2 linked regions of the Prochlorococcus marinus XMU1406 genome follow. The protein of the gene in region 2 interacts with the protein of the main gene of each other region in a pairwise test. Links are inferred from orthologs where the notes say so. Each region holds a gene or a part of one and is shown on either strand. Other genes may lie near its edges.

The links.
Region 1: the proteins of gyrA (region 2) and gyrB interact in binary tests that used the Escherichia coli proteins (3 or more experiments, as listed by UniProt). The link is inferred for Prochlorococcus marinus XMU1406 from one-to-one orthologs.

Annotation. Positions count from the first base shown.
Region 1 is NZ_JAAORG010000003.1:473,326-482,622, reverse strand. The notes cover bases 451-3,339. They hold gyrB (DNA topoisomerase (ATP-hydrolyzing) subunit B), read left to right. Parts: upstream 451-855; coding sequence 856-2,823; downstream 2,824-3,339. Other genes in these bases: HA149_RS09055 (CrcB family protein), read left to right, coding at 3,153-3,339; HA149_RS09060 (hypothetical protein), read left to right, coding at 2,820-3,149; miaA (tRNA (adenosine(37)-N6)-dimethylallyltransferase MiaA), read right to left, coding at 451-705. Also shown: more of miaA, read right to left, coding at 1-450; more of HA149_RS09055, read left to right, coding at 3,340-3,524; HA149_RS09050 (CrcB family protein), read left to right, coding at 3,521-3,850; mgtE (magnesium transporter), read left to right, coding at 3,894-5,300; HA149_RS09040 (RpoD/SigA family RNA polymerase sigma factor), read left to right, coding at 5,401-6,402; HA149_RS09035 (alpha/beta fold hydrolase), read right to left, coding at 6,387-7,301; HA149_RS09030 (carbohydrate kinase family protein), read left to right, coding at 7,391-8,389; tRNA (adenosine(37)-N6)-threonylcarbamoyltransferase complex ATPase subunit type 1 TsaE, read right to left, coding at 8,347-8,784; ahcY (adenosylhomocysteinase), read left to right, coding at 8,836-9,297. UniProt on the Escherichia coli protein: DNA gyrase negatively supercoils closed circular double-stranded DNA in an ATP-dependent manner to maintain chromosomes in an underwound state.
Region 2 is NZ_JAAORG010000001.1:953,364-962,954, reverse strand. What follows is about bases 3,866-7,048. They hold gyrA (DNA gyrase subunit A), read right to left. Parts: upstream 6,665-7,048; coding sequence 4,067-6,664; downstream 3,866-4,066. Other genes in these bases: HA149_RS05620 (GuaB3 family IMP dehydrogenase-related protein), read left to right, coding at 6,844-7,048; crtL (lycopene beta cyclase), read right to left, coding at 3,866-4,043. In the rest of the region: HA149_RS05640 (2-isopropylmalate synthase), read right to left, coding at 1-1,015; HA149_RS05635 (glycoside hydrolase family 57 protein), read left to right, coding at 1,241-2,824; more of crtL, read right to left, coding at 2,832-3,865; more of HA149_RS05620, read left to right, coding at 7,049-8,007; trxA (thioredoxin), read left to right, coding at 8,236-8,559; imidazole glycerol phosphate synthase subunit HisH, read left to right, coding at 8,571-9,188; 16S rRNA (guanine(966)-N(2))-methyltransferase RsmD, read left to right, coding at 9,202-9,591. UniProt on the Escherichia coli protein: A type II topoisomerase that negatively supercoils closed circular double-stranded (ds) DNA in an ATP-dependent manner to maintain chromosomes in an underwound state.

The sequences.
Region 1 (9,297 bases), on a different replicon or contig from region 2:
AATGGTTTCTAGTATTGGCAAATCAAATCCGTATTTAGAGATAAGATCGTTCGTCTCCTCAATAATTCCAGATGAAAACATATTTTTTGTTCTTTGTAAAATTCTTTCTTTTAAATTATCTCTATCTAATCCAAGCTCTAATATTCTCCAGTCAGGTGGTTTTTGAACTTTAAGAGTTGACAAAGGTTTACCTGTTACGTAGAAGACTTCTATAGCTCTTATTGTTCTAATTTGATCAGCAAAATTGATTTTTTTTGTTGATAATGGATCACAATTTTTTAAAATTTCCCAACATTTTTTCTGACCAAGTTCTTCTAATTGTTGTCTCAAATTATTTTGAGGAGGGACATCTGGTGCAAAAAAACCTTTTGTTATTGAGTTCATATACAACCCACTCCCTCCAACAAGAAAAGGGAGATTATTTTGTCTAATTTCTCTTTTTATTGATTTTTGGGCAATTTCTTGAAATTGTTTTACATTAATTTGATGGATTGGCTCTTCAATATCTATTAAAAAATGTTTTATTCGTTTTTGCTGGTTTTTAGATGGCTTGGCTGTTCCAATATCCATTGACTTATAAATTTGCCTTGAATCGATGTTGTGTATACGAGTTTTAAAATATTCTGCAATTTCAATAGCTAATTCTGTTTTGCCACTTGCAGTAGGCCCAATTAAAGTTATTACACGAGGCGGATATGAAGACATATGAATTTTTGAAGAAAAAAATATTAGCTATATAATGAAAGTGATTAAATTTTTCATTGACTTCGAGCCTTTATCTTATTGCAGTGGTAAGTTTAATGAAAGACCTTTTAAAAATAACATTTTAAAAGTTTAATATTTTTTTTATATTAAATGAGTGAGGACAAAAGATCTAATAAAATCTCAAATGATTATGGCGCGGAACAAATTCAGGTTTTAGAAGGGTTAGAACCAGTTCGTAAACGACCTGGCATGTATATAGGCTCTACAGGGCCTAGGGGATTACATCATTTAGTATATGAGGTAGTTGATAACTCAGTTGATGAAGCACTTGCAGGACATTGTGATCACATAGAAATAGTTCTTCGAGCAGATGGTTCTGCTTTAATTTCTGATAATGGACGAGGTATTCCAACAGATATTCATCCAAGAACTGGCAAAAGTGCCTTAGAGACTGTACTGACTGTTCTTCATGCAGGAGGTAAATTTGGAAGTGGTGGTTATAAAGTTTCAGGGGGTTTGCATGGAGTAGGAATTTCTGTAGTTAATGCTTTAAGCGAATGGGTCAATGTGACTGTTTACAGGGATGGTAGCGAATTTAATCAAAGATTTGAAAAAGGTGTATCAAAGGGTGAGTTGCAAACTAAAAAACAGATTGATAAACCATTTAAGAAAGGAACAACTATTTGCTTTAAACCCGACAAAACGATTTTTTCTGGAGGAATTGAATTTGAATATGCTCTTCTCTCATCGAGGTTAAGAGAACTAGCTTATCTTAACGGTGGTGTAAAAATTGTTTTTAGAGACGAAAGAAATCAATCATCAGATGGTTCTTTTAAAGAAGAAATTTACTTATATCAAGGAGGTATTAAAGAATATGTGGAGTACATGAATGCAGAAAAAGAGTCGATTCATCCTGAAATAATTTATGTTGATTCACAGAAAGAAAATGTATATGTAGAGGCAGCTTTACAGTGGTGTTCAGATGTATATTCAGATAATATTTTAGGATTTGCAAATAATATTCGAACTATTGATGGAGGAACTCATATTGAAGGGCTTAAAACAGTTCTGACTAGAACTTTTAATAATCTTGCAAAAAAGAGAGGAAAAAGAAAAGATATTGAAAAAAATTTAGCTGGCGAAAATATTAGGGAGGGCTTGACTGTTGTTTTATCGGTAAAAGTTCCAGATCCTGAATTTGAAGGACAAACAAAAACAAAATTAGGAAATACTGAGGTAAGAGGAATTGTGGATTCTCTCATTGGGGAGGCTCTTACAAAATATATGGAATTCAATCCTGGAATCTTGGACTTGATTCTTGAAAAAGCAATTCAATCATTTAATGCAGCAGAAGCTGCGAGAAGAGCTAGAGAATTAGTAAGAAGAAAAAGTGTTTTAGAAAGTTCTACATTGCCTGGTAAATTAGCAGATTGTAGCTCTAGAGATCCCTCAGAATCAGAAATTTATATAGTTGAGGGAGATTCAGCTGGTGGTTCCGCAAAACAAGGACGAGATAGAAACTTTCAGGCTATTTTGCCTCTCAGGGGTAAAATTCTTAATATTGAAAAAACTGATGATACTAAAATATATAAAAATACAGAAATACAGTCATTAATAACAGCTCTAGGATTAGGAATAAAAGGAGAGGAGTTCGACGTGAGCTCTTTGAGATATCATAGAGTCGTAATTATGACGGATGCTGATGTTGATGGTGCGCATATAAGAACTTTATTATTGACATTTTTTTATAGATACCAAAGAGAACTTGTTGAGAAAGGTTTTATATACATTGCTTGTCCCCCTCTATATAAAGTTGAAAGAGGTAAGAATCATAATTACTGTTATAACGAGAATCAATTAAAGGATACAATTGCTAGTTTTGGAGAAAATGCAAATTATAATATCCAAAGGTTTAAGGGATTAGGTGAGATGATGCCTAAACAATTATGGGATACAACTATGAATCCTCAAACGAGGATGATGAAAAGGGTTGAAATTGAAGATGCACTTGAAGCTGACAGAATATTTAATATTTTAATGGGAGATAAAGTGGCACCAAGAAGAGAATTTATTGAAACTCATAGTAGCAACTTAGATATGGCAACTTTAGATATATGATTAATAATCTTCTAAAGAATTTTTGTTTAATTACTTTTGCATTAATTGCTCCAATTACATTACCTGCTGGTGGGATCCAAAAAAGTTTAAATCAAAATAAATTCCTTCAAAATACGAATGAAATTATATTGAGTTCCAATGCTTCTCTTTTTTCTTATCCTCAAATTCATGCTAAGGAATTATTAGTTCTTGATGTAGGTGCAACTTTATCCGTATTACGTCATTGGAAAGTAAGCAAAAATGAAACTTGGGTTAGGGTTGAATTAGCTTCTAATAAATTTTTAGATCATCCTAATAAGATTTTAAAAGGCTGGATCAAAATGTAAATTTTGGATTTTAGTTCAATAGTTATTATTTTACTTGGCAGCACTTTAGGATTAATACTGAGAATATCCATAAAGAATAATTTTAAAAAAAGTATAGGTTTTAATATTCAATATACTTCAATAGTAAATTTTTTATCATCTTTTTTTTTAGGAATTTTAATAGCATTAAATTTTATTAATAACGAAATATTAGTGTTATTTTATAGCGGTTTTTTAGGATGTTTTAGTACATTTTCTTCCTTTATATATCAACTATTTATCCTATTTAAAAAGAGACAATTCTTAAGATTATTTTTCCACTACATTGAAGTGATAATTTTTACTTTCTTATTCTTTTGTTTTGGTTATTTTCTTATTCAATTTTTTTTGAAGTGAAAATAAATAATTTTATTTATGTTCTTTTGGCTGCCTACTTGGCAACTTTCCTGAGATTATTTATAAATAATAACTTTATTATTTCAATAATTGGATCATTTATGGTGGGTTTTTTTATCAGTAAAAGATTAAGTAATTCAATAAAAAAAATTTTATTCAGTGGTTTTTTTTCTTGCTTTACATCATTTAGCGGATTTATATATTTTTTGTACAAAATTTTTAATCAAGGGGATTGGATAAGATTTATAATTTTTTTTAATTTAATCATTATTGTAAATTTATTCACAATGTTTTGCGGGTTCTGGATAAGTAGAAAAATTACTTAGATTTCATATAATAGTGTTGTTACTTTGAACAGGGATTATATTTATGAAGGAAAATAATCTTGAAACAGTTACATCCTTATCTACTGATTTAAGTACACGAGAAAACATTACTATACAACTTGAAGAATTGCTTATCGCGGGAAATTATGATGAGGCAAAGCTGCTTTTAGAGCCTTCTCAACCGGTTGATATTGCAGATGCTATTGGAAGCCTTCCACAAATATTGCAGGCATTAGCATTTCGATTATTAAAGAAAAATGAAGCAATTGAGGTTTATGAATATTTAGATCCAGTAGTTCAGCAAACTTTATTAGAAAGACTTCGTTCAGGAGAAGTTTTAGAAATCGTTGAAAAAATGTCTCCTGATGATAGGGTTCAACTCTTTGATGAATTACCTGCAAAAGTTGTACGCAAATTTCTATCTGCTCTTAGTCCTGGTGAAAGAAAAGTAACAGCTGAATTACTTGGATATGAGCCTGAAACTGCTGGAAGATTAATGACAACTGAATTTATAGATCTTAAAGAGATGCAAACAGCATCTGAGGCTCTTGCCATAGTTAGAAAAAGAGCTCCATTTACTGAAACTATCTATAGCCTATACGTTACAGATAAAGAAAGACATTTAACTGGTATTCTTTCTTTAAGAGACCTTGTAACTGCTGATCCTTCTAAGCCAATTGGAGACGTTATGACAAGAGATGTAGTTAATATTTCTACCAATACGAATCAAGAAGAGGTTGCTCGAGCAATACAAAGATATGATTTTTTAGCACTCCCGGTTGTTGATAGAGAAAAAAGACTTGTTGGGATAGTAACTGTCGATGATTTAATTGATGTTATAGAACAAGAAGCTACAAGAGATATTTATGCAGCAGGGGCAGTACAACCTGGAGATGAAGATGATTATTTCCAAAGTAGTTTGTTTACGATTGCTCGAAGAAGAATTTTATGGTTATTAATTTTGGTTTTTGCAAATGGTTTAACGACAAAAGTTATAGCTATGAATGACCAAATATTAAAGGAAATAGTTTTATTAGCTGCATTTATTCCACTTCTTATAGGCACTGGGGGAAATGTTGGAGCTCAAAGTTCAACGGTTGTCATTAGAGGTTTAAGTACTCAAAAATTGAAGTCTCTTGGTGCAATTAAGGCAGTATTTAAGGAGGCAATAACAGGCGCTCTTTTAGGAGTTTTAATGATGCTTGTAGTATTTCCCTTCGCTTGGTGGCAAGGAGAAGGACCTTTGATCGCCTCTGCGGTGGGGATAAGTTTAATATCTATAACAACTTTAGCTGCTACAACAGGAGCGATCCTCCCTTTGTTGTTTGACAGAATGAAATTGGATCCAGCTTTAATGTCTTCTCCTTTTATTACAACTGTCACTGATATTGCTGGTGTATTTATTTATCTCAGTACGGCAAAATGGCTATTAAGCTCTTCATTAGTCTGAATTGACTAGGTATTTATTCTCATTTTTGTAAAAATGTGGATTTTTTTGTTTAACTTTACATTTCTTAATGGTATTGTTTACAAAACAACATTTAATCTTCATGTCTTCTGAAACAATAAGTGAAAATAAATTAGCATCAATCGCAACTATAAAAGCTAGTAATGATGTAGATCTTGTTCGATCATACTTAAGGGATATTGGAAGAGTTCCTTTACTCTCGCATGAGCAAGAAATTACTCTAGGTCGACAAGTTCAAGAGTACATGGAAGTTGAAAGAGCAGAATTGGAAATTATTGAATTTACAGGAGATAAGCCTAGTATTGATGATTTATCAAATAAATTAGACTTATCTACGTCAATAATAAAAAAAAGATTGAGAGCTGGACAGAGAGCTAAAGAAAGGATGGTTGCAGCTAACTTAAGATTGGTTGTAAGTGTTGCAAAAAAATATACAAAAAGAAATATGGAACTTTTGGACTTAATTCAGGAGGGAACTATAGGACTAGTGAGGGGAGTTGAAAAATTTGATCCGGCCAGAGGATACAAGTTTTCAACATATGCATATTGGTGGATTAGGCAAGGTATTACAAGAGCAATAGCTGAAAAAAGTCGGGCAATAAGGCTGCCAATTCATATAACTGAAATGTTGAATAAGTTAAAAAAAGGTCAAAGAGAGCTCAGTCAAGAAATGTCTAGAACTCCAACTGTAAGCGAGCTTGCGAAATACGTAGAGCTTCCCGAAGATGACGTTAAAGATTTAATGTGTAAAGCTGGGCAGCCAGTCAGTCTTGAAACTAAAGTTGGTGATGGTGAAGACACTGTTTTGTTAGATTTACTGGCAGGGGGCGAGGATTTGCCAGACGAACAAATAGAGATGGATTGTATGAGAGGTGATTTGCATTCTCTTTTACATCAATTACCTGATCTGCAATGTAGAGTTTTAAGGATGAGATACGGAATGGATGGCGATGAGCCAATGTCTCTTACAGGGATAGGAAGGGTACTAGGGATAAGCAGAGATCGAGTAAGAAACCTAGAAAGAGATGGATTAAGAGGCTTGAGAAGACTTAGTGATAATGTCGAAGCTTATTTTGTTTCTTGAATAAATTCATTTATTAATTTATTTGTTTTTTCAGGTTCTTCATCATGAGGACAATGACCAGCCCCATTAATAATATCTAATCTCTTAATATTTTTGAATTCTTTCTTCCACTCTTTTGCTTCATTTAAAGATTCCCAAGGATCTTTTTCTCCCCAAATTAATTGAATGGGGGCATCAACTTTATCAAAAAGGTCAGTAGCAAGATAGTCATCAAATAAGTTAATAAAACCACGAAATGCTTCTTTAGAGTTTTCCCTTTGTGAGGGTTGATAAAGTATTTCAATCAATTCTTTATCGATATTCTTTCCTGAAGGGTAGGCTTGTTCAAGTATTTTCTTTATAACTTTTGGATTAGCAGCTCTTGTAAAAAGTGTATTACTAATTACTCTTTGTCTGACTATTGTTTTAAGGATGGGTCTAAGTAGATTCATTAAGATATCACTTTTTTGTAAACGTTTATCATCCATAGTTCTTTGTGCACAATCAATCAAAATGACACCTTTGCAACTATCTTTGAGGATTTCAGCAGCTTTCAATGCAATAACACCACCAATTGAATTTCCTACCAAGTAAACAGGAGATTTTATTACCTCTGCACAAAACGTTGATATTTGATTACCCCATAAGTCAAAAGAATATTTAATTGAGTTTTCTTTATAAGGTTCATAATTTAATAAAGCACTAGGCTGACTGCTTTTCCCAAATCCTAATAAGTCAATTGCGTAGCAGTTAGAAAGTTTACCAAGAAAATCTTGATTATATCTCCAATGGTTTTTTGATGCCCCAAACCCATGAACTAATAAAATTTTAATATTTTTTTCAGAAGTAGATTCTCTTGATAAAGACCAAGAAATTTCCCAATTTTTCCACTCCCAAATTTCAGATTTATTTAAAGACACTATGAAAATTCTTTTAATTAAACTTTAATTCAAAAAAAAATTATTCGTTTTTAATAAATTATTCTTAGTTAAGAAAAAGCGTTCATTTTATGAAAAAGAAAAAGGTCATATGTATTGGAGAGGCTTTAATAGACAGAATAAGAAATAAGTCAAATCAGGGATTTACAGATTTTTTGGGTGGTGCGCCGGCTAATGTTGCTTGTGCATTAAGAAAATTAAAAATTGATTCAACATTCATAGGATGTTTGGGTAGTGATGATTATGGAAAAAAATTTATTAAGCAATTTAATAAATTGGACGTTAATTTAGATTTCTTGCAATTAGATAATGATTCATCTACTCGCGTGGTTAATGTAGATAGAGATCAATTTGGAGATCGTTTTTTTTCAGGCTTTGAGGAAAGTTCACATGCATGCTTTGCAGACGAAGTTCTTAGTAAGAAATTAATTGAAAAAGAAATTTTAAATTTGGAGAAATCTTTTCTAGAAACAAAATATTTGGTTACGGGAACGATTTTATTATCATCTCCAATATCGGCAGAGACTATTTTTTTTCTTCTTGAACAGGCTAAAAAATTTGAAGTCAAAATAGTCATTGATTTGAATTGGAGAGAGGTCTTTTGGGATCATTCAAGTTTTTCATCAGAAATTAGTAAAGCCGCGAGAGTTAATTTAATAAAGAAATTTTTAAATCATGCAAATGTTTTAAAACTTGCTAAGGAAGAAGCAACTTTGTTTTTTGAGGATGAAAATCCCTTGTTAATATCTCAACAATTGTCTAACAGACCAGATGTAGTAATAACTGATGGAAAAAATCCCGTTGTATGGTATATCAATGGATTACAGGGAATTACCGAAATTCCTGCTTCACAAAAAATTGTTGATACAACTGGTGCAGGCGATGCTTTTTTAGCAGGCTTAATTTCAAAATTAATTTCTTTTGGCTATCCTTCAAAGCAACTAGAGATAGAAGATTTTATTAAGTTCGCAGGTGTTTGTGGATTATTAACTTGTCTTGGTGAAGGCGCCATCGAGCAACAGCCATATTATGAGAAGGTTAATAAATTTTTGGGATCTCTTATTTCGTAGTGTCTTCCATAATTTTTTGCGTAACTAATTTCTATTTTCCAAAAATTATTAATAACTGGTTCTACCAATTCTGGCCATTCAACAACTAAAATAGCTCGTCTTTGTATTGCCTCTTCTTCTTCTGAAAAAAAAACTTCTTTTGCTGAAGAAACATTTTCTAACCTGTATAAATCAAGGTGAATTAGTGGGATTTTTCCAGAGTTATAGTGATGCGATAAAGCAAATGTAGGGCTTGTAATGTCCTCAGAGATTGATAAGCCTTGAGCAATCCCTTGCACAAATGAAGTTTTCCCAGCCCCAATAGGACCCTGTAATAAAACAATTGATTGGGGATTTAATTTGTGTGAGAGTTTTTTTCCTAAATTTATAGTTTCTTTTAAATTCTCAACAAACACAAAATTGTACAAAAATCATCTATAGTTTAATAGAAAAACAATTTATTAGATATGGTTATAGCCAATTCAGTTAAAACCTCTACACCAAACTACGTTATTGCTGATATCTCCTTATCAGATTTTGGCCGTAAAGAAATTAAGATTGCCGAAACGGAAATGCCAGGATTAATGGCACTTAGAGATAAATATCAATCTGAGAAGCCACTCAAAGGTGCGAAAATAGCTGGGAGTCTTCATATGACTATTCAGACAGCAGTATTAATAGAAACTCTTGTTGATCTTGGTGCAGAAGTAAAATGGGCTTCATGTAATATTTTTTCAACTCAAGATCATGCGGCTGCTGCCATAGCAGATCAAGGAATTTCTGTATATGCAAAAAAAGGTGAGACTCTTGTTGAATACTGGCAGTATACCCACTATATCCTTGATTGGGGTTCAGACTCTCCAAACATGATTCTTGATGATGGGGGAGATGCAACTGGCTTATTAATACTTGGTAGTAAAGCAGAAAAA
Region 2 (9,591 bases):
TTAATCCAACAGTTTTTGCATCGATAATTTCGTAAGTTAATCTATTTTTTAAAACCCCATCCTGATGAATGCCTGACTCATGTGCAAAAGCGTTAGCTCCCACAATTGCTTTATTAGGTTGTACAGTCATTCCAGTTAGGTTGGAAACAAGTCTAGAGGTTTTTGTTATTTCTTCTGTTCTTATTGCCGTAAGAGGAGTTGGTGAATCTGGATTTCTTTTGAAAAAACTATTAAAAAAACTTTTCCTAACATGTAGTGCCATGACTAATTCTTCTAGAGAGGCATTCCCGGCTCTTTCACCAATTCCATTAATAGTACACTCTAGTTGCCTTGCCCCATTTTTTACTGCCTCAAGAAAATTGGCTACTGCTAAACCCAAATCATTATGACCATGAACCGAGATTACTGCCTCATTAATATTCGGAACATTTTTATTTATATCATAAATTAGTTTACCAAATTCACTAGGAGTAGTGAATCCAACAGTATCTGGAATATTTATTGTTGTTGCTCCTGCAGATATAGCTAGTTGAATAACTTCGTATAAAAAATCAGGATCACTCCTTGATGCATCTTCACAAGAAAACTCAATATCATCTACCAATGATTTTGCATAATTAACCATTTCTGGAACTATTTGAATGACATCTTTTCTGGATTTTTTAAGTTTATGTTTAAGATGAATATCACTTGTCGCAATAAAAGTATGTATTCTTTTCTTAGGAGCTGGACTTACAGCTTCGTAACATGCTTTTATATCTCCTTTAGACGCTCTAGCCAAACCGCATATCGTAGGGCCATTTTCTTTCCCTACGGAGTTGGCAATTTTATTAACAGCTTTAAAATCTCCTGGACTTGCGAAAGGGAATCCAGCCTCAATAACATCTACCCCTAATCTTGCTAATTGATGGGCGATAGCAAGTTTCTCTTCAAGATTTAAACTGGCACCGGGAGATTGCTCTCCATCTCGAAGAGTTGTATCAAATATCAAAATTCTTCCAGGATCTTTTGACATAAGAAGTAATAACCTAAACTTATACTAAGCTAATTAAAAAAATTTGACTAGATTTAGTTCAACAAAATTTTCTGGAAATTTATAACTTAAATAATATTGGTTAAAATTCTGAAGAAAAAAATGAAATACTTAAATTATTAAAGTATTCTTTTAGGATCAAAGCTTCCTTTTGTAAAAAGTTAATTTTGATTATTTATAGATTTTCAGGTATAAATTATAAAAAGTATGAATGGGCGATACCCCAAAAAAAATGTTTTAGGTCAGTTAGCAATAGTTTTACATGCTCATCTACCTTACGTCAGAAAAAACGAAAAAAACTCCTTAGAAGAGGATTGGTTATTTCAGGCGATTTTGGAATGTTATATACCACTACTTGAATCAATAGAATCTTCCATAAATGAAAATCCTGAAAATACAAAACTTACTATTAGTTTGTCGCCAACATTATTATCACTTCTAAATAATAAAAAAATTCAAGAAACTTTCCCAAGCTGGATTAAAACAAGGAATGATTTCTTAAACGATCTGCCACTAGAAGAAAAAAATGCCGCTGCATTTTTAATAAAAAATCTTAATGATAAATACTTATATTGGCAAAATTGTTTTGGAAATCTAATTGAGAAGTTCAGGGGATTAAATAACTCTGGAAATTTGGATATTCTTACTTGTGCTGCTACTCATGGATATTTACCAATTCTAAGGGAGAATCCTGAAACTGTTAAAGGTCAAATCAATACAGCAATTAGGAATCATGAAAATATTTTTGGAACAAAGCCTTTAGGTATTTGGTTACCTGAATGCGCATATTATGAAAATTTAGACGAAATTCTATTTAATTCCGGAATAAGATATGCAATCTTAGACGGTCATGGGATTCTGAATTCCACACCAAGGCCTAGGTATGGAGTGTATGCTCCAATCTGCTCGAAAAATGGCGTTGCGTTCTTCGGAAGAGATAGTGAGTCAACTTTGCCCGTTTGGTCTGCTAAGGATGGCTTCCCTGGAGACAAAGTTTATAGGGAATTTCACAAAGATTTGGGATGGGAATTACCTATCTCCAAGCTCCAAGAGAAAGGTATCTTAACTAAAAGACCTTTGGGTTTGAAGTTTCATAAAATTACAGACAATAACGTACCATTAGGTGAAAAGGCGTTTTACTTAGAAAATGAAGCTAAAAAGAAGGCTGTAGAACATGCTGAAGATTATCTTCTGGCGAGATCCAAACAATTAGAAAAATTAACTTTATCCTCTTCCTTTAATCCTTTGTTGGTAGCTCCATTTGACGCAGAGTTATTTGGTCATTGGTGGTATGAGGGGCCTTTTTTTATTGAAAATATTTTAAAGAACTCTAGTAAATATTCAATTAAGCTCACAAATTTAAAAGAATTCTTACTTCAAAAGCCAAATCTTCAGATTTGCGACCCATCACCATCAAGCTGGGGACAAGGAGGTTACCATAATTATTGGATTAATGATTCAAATTCATGGATTGTTCCAGAGATCACAAAAGCAGGCTCAACATTTGTTGATTTATGCTCGAAAAATTTTAATAATGATTTGTCTCCAAGACTTTTCAAACAAGCAGCAAGAGAATTACTTCTCTCTGAGTCCTCTGATTGGAGTTTTATCCTAAGAGCTGGAACTACAACTGAGCTTGCGAAAGAGAGGATAGAAAGACACTTGTTCAGATTCTGGAAAATAGTTGAAATGATTAAAAATCATTCCAAAATTAATTTAAAATTTCTTGAAGATATTGAGGAAGAAGATAAAGTTTTCTCAGATATTAATATTGATGATTGGCGAAAATAAACAAATACTAATTTAACTTAAGCATTCCTAGTTTTACATTTAAAGGTGAATTTACAAACATCTTACTCATCACATAAATTAGTTTTGGAAGTGGAAGTGTATTAGTAAGAAAACCTACCCACTCATTGGTAGATAATCTAAAGAAATTTAAGAAAAAGCTTCTTAATCTACTTTCGTCAAAACTCATCAATCTTTTTAGACCATATTGGTAAAGTCTATGCCTTTGTGTTAACTCGTAAGGCCATAGGATCTCCCAACCTTTTGTAGCTAATTCTAGAGAACTTAAATTAGGTTCTTTTAAAAAGATTGCTAATTTTTCTGCAAGGAGTGGAGCTCTTCTTAGCAAAGATCCAATCATATAACCTGATGCAGGATGCACCATGCTTGCAGACCCTCCAAAACCAAGTACAAATTGTTTTTTAAATGGTAGGGGTAAATTCATGGGGAAAAGGCAATTCTCTTCATGAAGAATTTCACTTACCTCAATACCCTTACTATTCAGTCTTTTAAAAAGTCTTTTTTTAAGATTTTCTTGAGATAAAGCAGGGTAACTAGCTAATGATGTTTCTTCAACAAAAAAAGTTTCATTTCCAAGATCCATTGCATAAAGAAAAGAAGGAGATGATAACTTTTCTTCATTGTTTAAATGATTTGGACGAAAATCCATTAAAACAAACTGTTCCTTATTTACGGGTGGCGATGAAAATTTACCGACAATTCCATACGCAGCTTGTTGAGCGATTTCATTTTGGACTGGTCTTTTTACAAAATTACTTTTATGACCACTTGCGTCAATTACTAACCGCGCCTTTATTCTTAGACCTGAAAAACAAATTACCTCAGATAGTTTATTTTTCTCTTTAATATCTTTTGCTGTTTCATTCAACCATTCAATCCCTTTACACTTTTTTAAAAGTTCATTTTGAAAAGCTTCTTGATTTATTAAACCATAATCGTAATTATGTTTTGTTGGATTATCTCCATTTTTATTCTCCCCATTTCCAAAAAAACTAACTGTTTTACACCACCGATGAGATAACAAAGACTCTAATCCTAATTCCTCTAATTCAGAAGCCCAAATACCATAGGTATTTTCCCATTTTTCATTTGGGGATTTAGTTGATATCCCCTTTATATTTAGATCTTGTTTGGCTAATTCTGAAGCCAAGCATAGTGCTGCAGGCCCGGATCCTAAAATTAAAATATCAAGTATTTGCATATTATCTAATAAACCATTTTCTCTTAATTTTCTATGCCTGAGTCGAATTGGTCTGTTTCTTCTGTTTGTTCATGAGGAACTAATACAACTTCTGATAAATGATCACCCTCATCCAATCTTTGTAATTTAACTCCAGTAGCGGCTCTAGATTGTTGGGAAATTTTGTCTGCGTTTGTTCTTACTATTACACCTTTTTCGGTCACAAAAAGTAATTCTTCCCCTTCTCCGAGGACCTTCAAACACACTAATACATCATCTTGAATTCTGAATTTTATTGCTCTTAAACCCATGCCTGCTCTTTTTTGTAATCTAAATTGAGTTACAGGTACTCTTTTACCTAGTCCAAATGCACTAGCTATTAGTACCCAAGGACCTTCTGAAGCGTTAACTTCAAGATTTTCGTCAAATTCTTTAGTAAGATCTTCATTTTTAGCTAATTGATCAACCAAATCAGATGTTAAAACATCCATAGATACAAGATTATCTCCTTGCCTAAGGTTCATAGATTTAACCCCCCTTGCGGTCCTACCAAGTGGCCTTAATTCGTTAATATCTAATCTGAAATGAATCGCCATTCCTGTTCTTGATCCAATCAAAACACTATCGCCTTCTTTTGATAATCTAACCCAAGTTAAAGCATCTCCATCCTCAAGATTTATTGCAATTAAACCATTTGATCGAATTTTTGAGAAAGCAGAAAGTGAAGTTCTTTTTATAAATCCCGCCTTCGTAAGCATTAATAGATAACAATCGTTATCAAAAGAATCTACTGCAACAAGAGAAGTTATCTTTTCTTCTCTTGGAATTGGGAGAAGTTGAACTGATGGAGTACCTTTGGCCGTTCTGCTACTCATAGGAACTCTATATGCTGGGAGAGCATAAGATACCCCTCTGTCACTGAAAAGTAAAAGAGTATCATGATCATTACAGCTTATAAATAGTTTTACTTCATCATCTTCTTGTGTCTTCGTTCCAGCTTTACCTCTTGACCCGCGACTTGTAGATTCGAATTCATTAACAGGCATTCTTTTTAAATAACCTGCTTCAGTTAATAAAACTACAGATCTGTCATTAGCGATAAGATCAATATCATCTAGACCACCACCTAAATCAAGTATTTCTGTTTTTCTTGGAGAGGAAAATCTTTCATCGATTTTATTAATCTCTTCAAGAATAATTTCAAAAATTCTTTCTTTACTATTCAATATTTGCTGATATTGGCCGATTTTTTGGGTTAACTCATTATGTTCCCCTTTGATTTTATCTGCTTCTAGTGCTGTTAATCTTCTTAATTGCATTTGTAAAATTGCTTCTGCCTGTGTGGCAGATAACTCATGATCAGTTTGTAATTTTTCTCTAGCTGAAACTGTATCTTTTGCTGATCTTATTAGATTGATTATCTTATCCATAGCAGCCAATGCTAGTAAAAGACCTTTTACAATGTGATCTCTTTCTTCAGCCTTTTTTAATAAAAATCTTGTTCTTCGCCTTATTGTCTCTACTCTGAAGTCTAGAAAAACATCTAACATTTTCCTTAGTGAAAGCGTTGTGGGCTCTCCTTTTACTAAAGCTAGGATATTTGCACTAAAGTTATTTTGTAGAGGTGTTAACTTAAATAAATTATTTAAAACTACTTGTGGGTAGGCATCCCTTTTTAGTTCAATAACAATCCTCATTCCATCTCGATCACTTTCATCTCTAATATCAGAAATACCTTCTAATTTTTTTTCATTAACCAAGTCAGCAATTCTTTCTATCAATGCAGCTTTGTTAGTTTGAAATGGAAGCTCTGTAATTATTACGGCATCTTTCTCTGCCCTACCAGGAGATTTAATTTGTTCAATATTTGCTACACCTCTCATAGTTATTGAACCCCTTCCTGTTTTGAAAGTTTCTTTGATACCATCTCTGCTTAAGATTTGACCACCTGTGGGGAAATCTGGACCCTTGATTATTTCAAAAAGTTCTCTATCTTCTATCGAAGGGTTGTTGATTATTGATTTAAGGCCATTAATTAATTCCCCTAAGTTATGAGGTGGAATATTTGTTGCCATTCCTACTGCTATTCCAGATGATCCATTTAGAAGTAGTTGAGGAATCCTAGCTGGCAAAACCGTTGGCTCTTGTTGAGAACCGTCAAAATTATCGGAAAAATCTACAGTTTCAGATTCAATATCCTCTAGTAAACTTTCATCTGTAAGGGACTTTAAACGAGATTCTGTATATCTCATTGCTGCTGGAGGATCATTATCTACAGAACCAAAGTTTCCATGGCCATCTATGAGTGGCATCCTCATAGAGAAATCCTGTGCCATCCTAACCAGAGCATCATAAACAGCTGTATCGCCATGAGGGTGGTATTTACCAAGTACTTCTCCAACAACTCTTGCACATTTTCTGTATGGTCTAGCGCTAGTCAAACCAAGTTCATACATTGCATAAAGAATTCTTCTATGAACAGGTTTTAATCCATCTCTTGCATCTGGAAGAGCTCGACCAACTATAACGCTCATTGCATACTCGAGATAAGAGCGAGACATCTCATTTCTTAAGTCAGTCTGAATAATTCGGTCGTTATCTTCGCTTAACCCTGAGCTATCAGAATCTAAAATATCAGACATACAAAAATCCTTTTTTTAATAATAATCGCTGATTGTCATAATGAATAAAAAAAAAGATTTATTTAATTCCCAAATACTCACATTTACACACAAATCAAAATAAAACCTGTTGTTTTTGAATAAACCTTGGCTTATTGCCCCTTTAGTTGTTAATTTAATCAGAATAAATGAAAAAATCCGTGAATATTGAACTTGGTTTAAATAAAAAAGTCAGAAGGGCTTATGGCATTGATGAAATAGCTTTAGTTCCCGGTAATAGAACACTTGATTACGATTTGACTGATCCTTCTTGGTCAATAGGCGATTTCAAAAGAGAAGTTCCGATTGTAGCTAGCGCTATGGACAGCGTTGTCGATGTCAATACGGCTGTAGAACTTACAAAATTAGGATCCCTTGGGGTTATCAATATGGAGGGCATACAAACACGATATGAAAAACCTGATGAAATATTGAATCAAATAGCATCAGTCGGGAAGAATGATTTTGTTCCATTAATGCAGAAGATATACAGTGAACCCGTTAAGGAGGGATTGATTTTACAAAGAATAAATGAGGTCAAAGAAAGAGGAGGCATCGCAGCTTTTAGTGGGACTCCTCAAGCTGCTCTTAAGTTTAAAGAAACTCTTAATAATTCCAAAATAGATTTATTTTTCCTTCAAGGAACAGTTGTTTCTACTGAACATCTTGGTATTGAGGGTAAGGAAACCTTAAATATTAAAGACCTTTGTCAATCTATGAATGTCCCAATTATCGCAGGTAATTGTGTCACTTACGAAGTTGCAAAACTGCTCATGGATGCTGGAGTTGCAGGATTAATGGTTGGTATAGGCCCTGGAGCAGCATGTACATCAAGAGGTGTATTAGGAATTGGAATTCCTCAAGCAACTGCTATTTCTGATTGTAGTAAGGCAAGAAATGATTACTTTAAAGAAAGTGGTCGTTATATTCCTATTATTGGTGATGGAGGAATTGTGACGGGAGGAGATATTTGTAAATGTTTGGCATGTGGTTCTGATGCTGTAATGATTGGATCCCCAATAGCTAAATCCTTAAATGCTCCAGGTAAAGGATTTCACTGGGGTATGGCTACTCCAAGTCCTGTATTGCCGAGGGGCACAAGAATTGAAGTTGGTTCTACAGGATCCTTAGAAAGGATAATTAAAGGCCCTGCCCTGCTTGACGATGGGACACATAACTTATTAGGAGCCATTAGAACTTCAATGAGTACTCTTGGGGCAAAAAACATTAAAGAAATGCAAGAAGTTGAAATAGTTATCGCACCATCGCTTCTTACAGAAGGTAAGGTTTATCAAAAAGCTCAGCAGCTTGGGATGGGTAAGTAGTTCATTTAGAGCAAATTATAAAACCTTAGTAAATTAAGCATTAAATTGAACAATTTTCTCATTAGGAGTTATTATGAATTGATGGGGGAAACCCCATACTCCTCACACACTAAATCGCCCGATTAATCGGGCTTTTTTAGATATTTTGTTACTTATATGATTTAATCTGTAATGAAATCATCACTTAAAAGAATTGCCTGCTAAATTTTCAAAAGGAATACTTAAATTATGTCATCAGCTCAAGCCGTAACTGATTCTTCATTTGACAAAGATGTACTGCAAAGTGATCTACCAGTATTGGTTGATTTTTGGGCACCTTGGTGCGGTCCATGTAGGATGGTTGCACCAGTTGTGGAAGAAATTTCAAAAGACTTTGAAGGGAAAATTAAGGTTTTTAAATTAAATACGGATGAGAATCCAAATGTTGCCAGTCAATATGGAATTAGAAGTATTCCTACATTAATGATCTTTAAAGGAGGCCAAAAGGTTGATACCGTTGTTGGTGCTGTACCAAAAGCTACTCTTTCTAGCACTTTATCTAAGCATTTATAAATTTAAAAGCTTTGCATAAAATTGGACTTATAGATTATGGGATGGGTAATATTCATTCCGTAACAAAATCTCTAGAAAGTCTTGGAGAAGAAATAATATTAATTAAAAATTTTAACGAGTCTAAGTTTTGTAAGGCGATAATACTTCCTGGTGTGGGAGCATTTGATCCAGCCATGAATAATCTTATAAATACGGATTTGATAACTGATTTGAAAAATTGGATTAAAAGTGGGAAGTCTTTTTTGGGGATATGTCTTGGTCTCCAACTCCTTTTTGAATCTAGTGATGAAGGAAAGGTTCAAGGGCTGGGAATTTTAAAAGGAAAAATACAAAAAATTCCTAATATTGTTAACCAAAGAATCCCACACATGGGTTGGTGCCAACTTTTACCTACAAAACAAAATACTCTATTAGAACTAGAAGAATTAAATAATTGGGTCTATTTTGTACATTCCTATCATGCAAACCCAAATGATTCAAAGATTATTGCAGCTCAGGTTGATTATGGCTCTGAAAAATTAACTGCAATGATTGAGAATGATAATTTATTGGCCTGTCAATTTCATCCGGAAAAATCTGGAAAAACCGGTGAAAAACTTTTGAGACGATGGCTTAGTAATATTCAATAATTGATAATTACTGATGAAGACAAACTTGAGATTAATAGGTGGTAAAAAACTCCAAAGCCCAAATAATTCTTATACCAGACCTACAACTTTGAGAGTGAGAGAGGCAATATTTAATATATTGAATAATAGAGTTAAAAACAGTAACTGGTTAGATTTATTTAGTGGAACTGGGGCTATATCTTGTGAAGCCTATAATCACGGGGCAAGAAAAATACTTGCAATTGAAAAAAACAAAATTAACTCAAAAATTTGCTTAGAAAATTTACTCTCGTTGGAAAATATAGAGAATAGGAGGAATGATTTCGAAGTTATTTGTAAAGACGTTTTGAAATGGACAAAACCAAATTATGAGAGAAACTTATCATCTAGAAATATGGATTTAAACAAATTAAAATTTGATTTT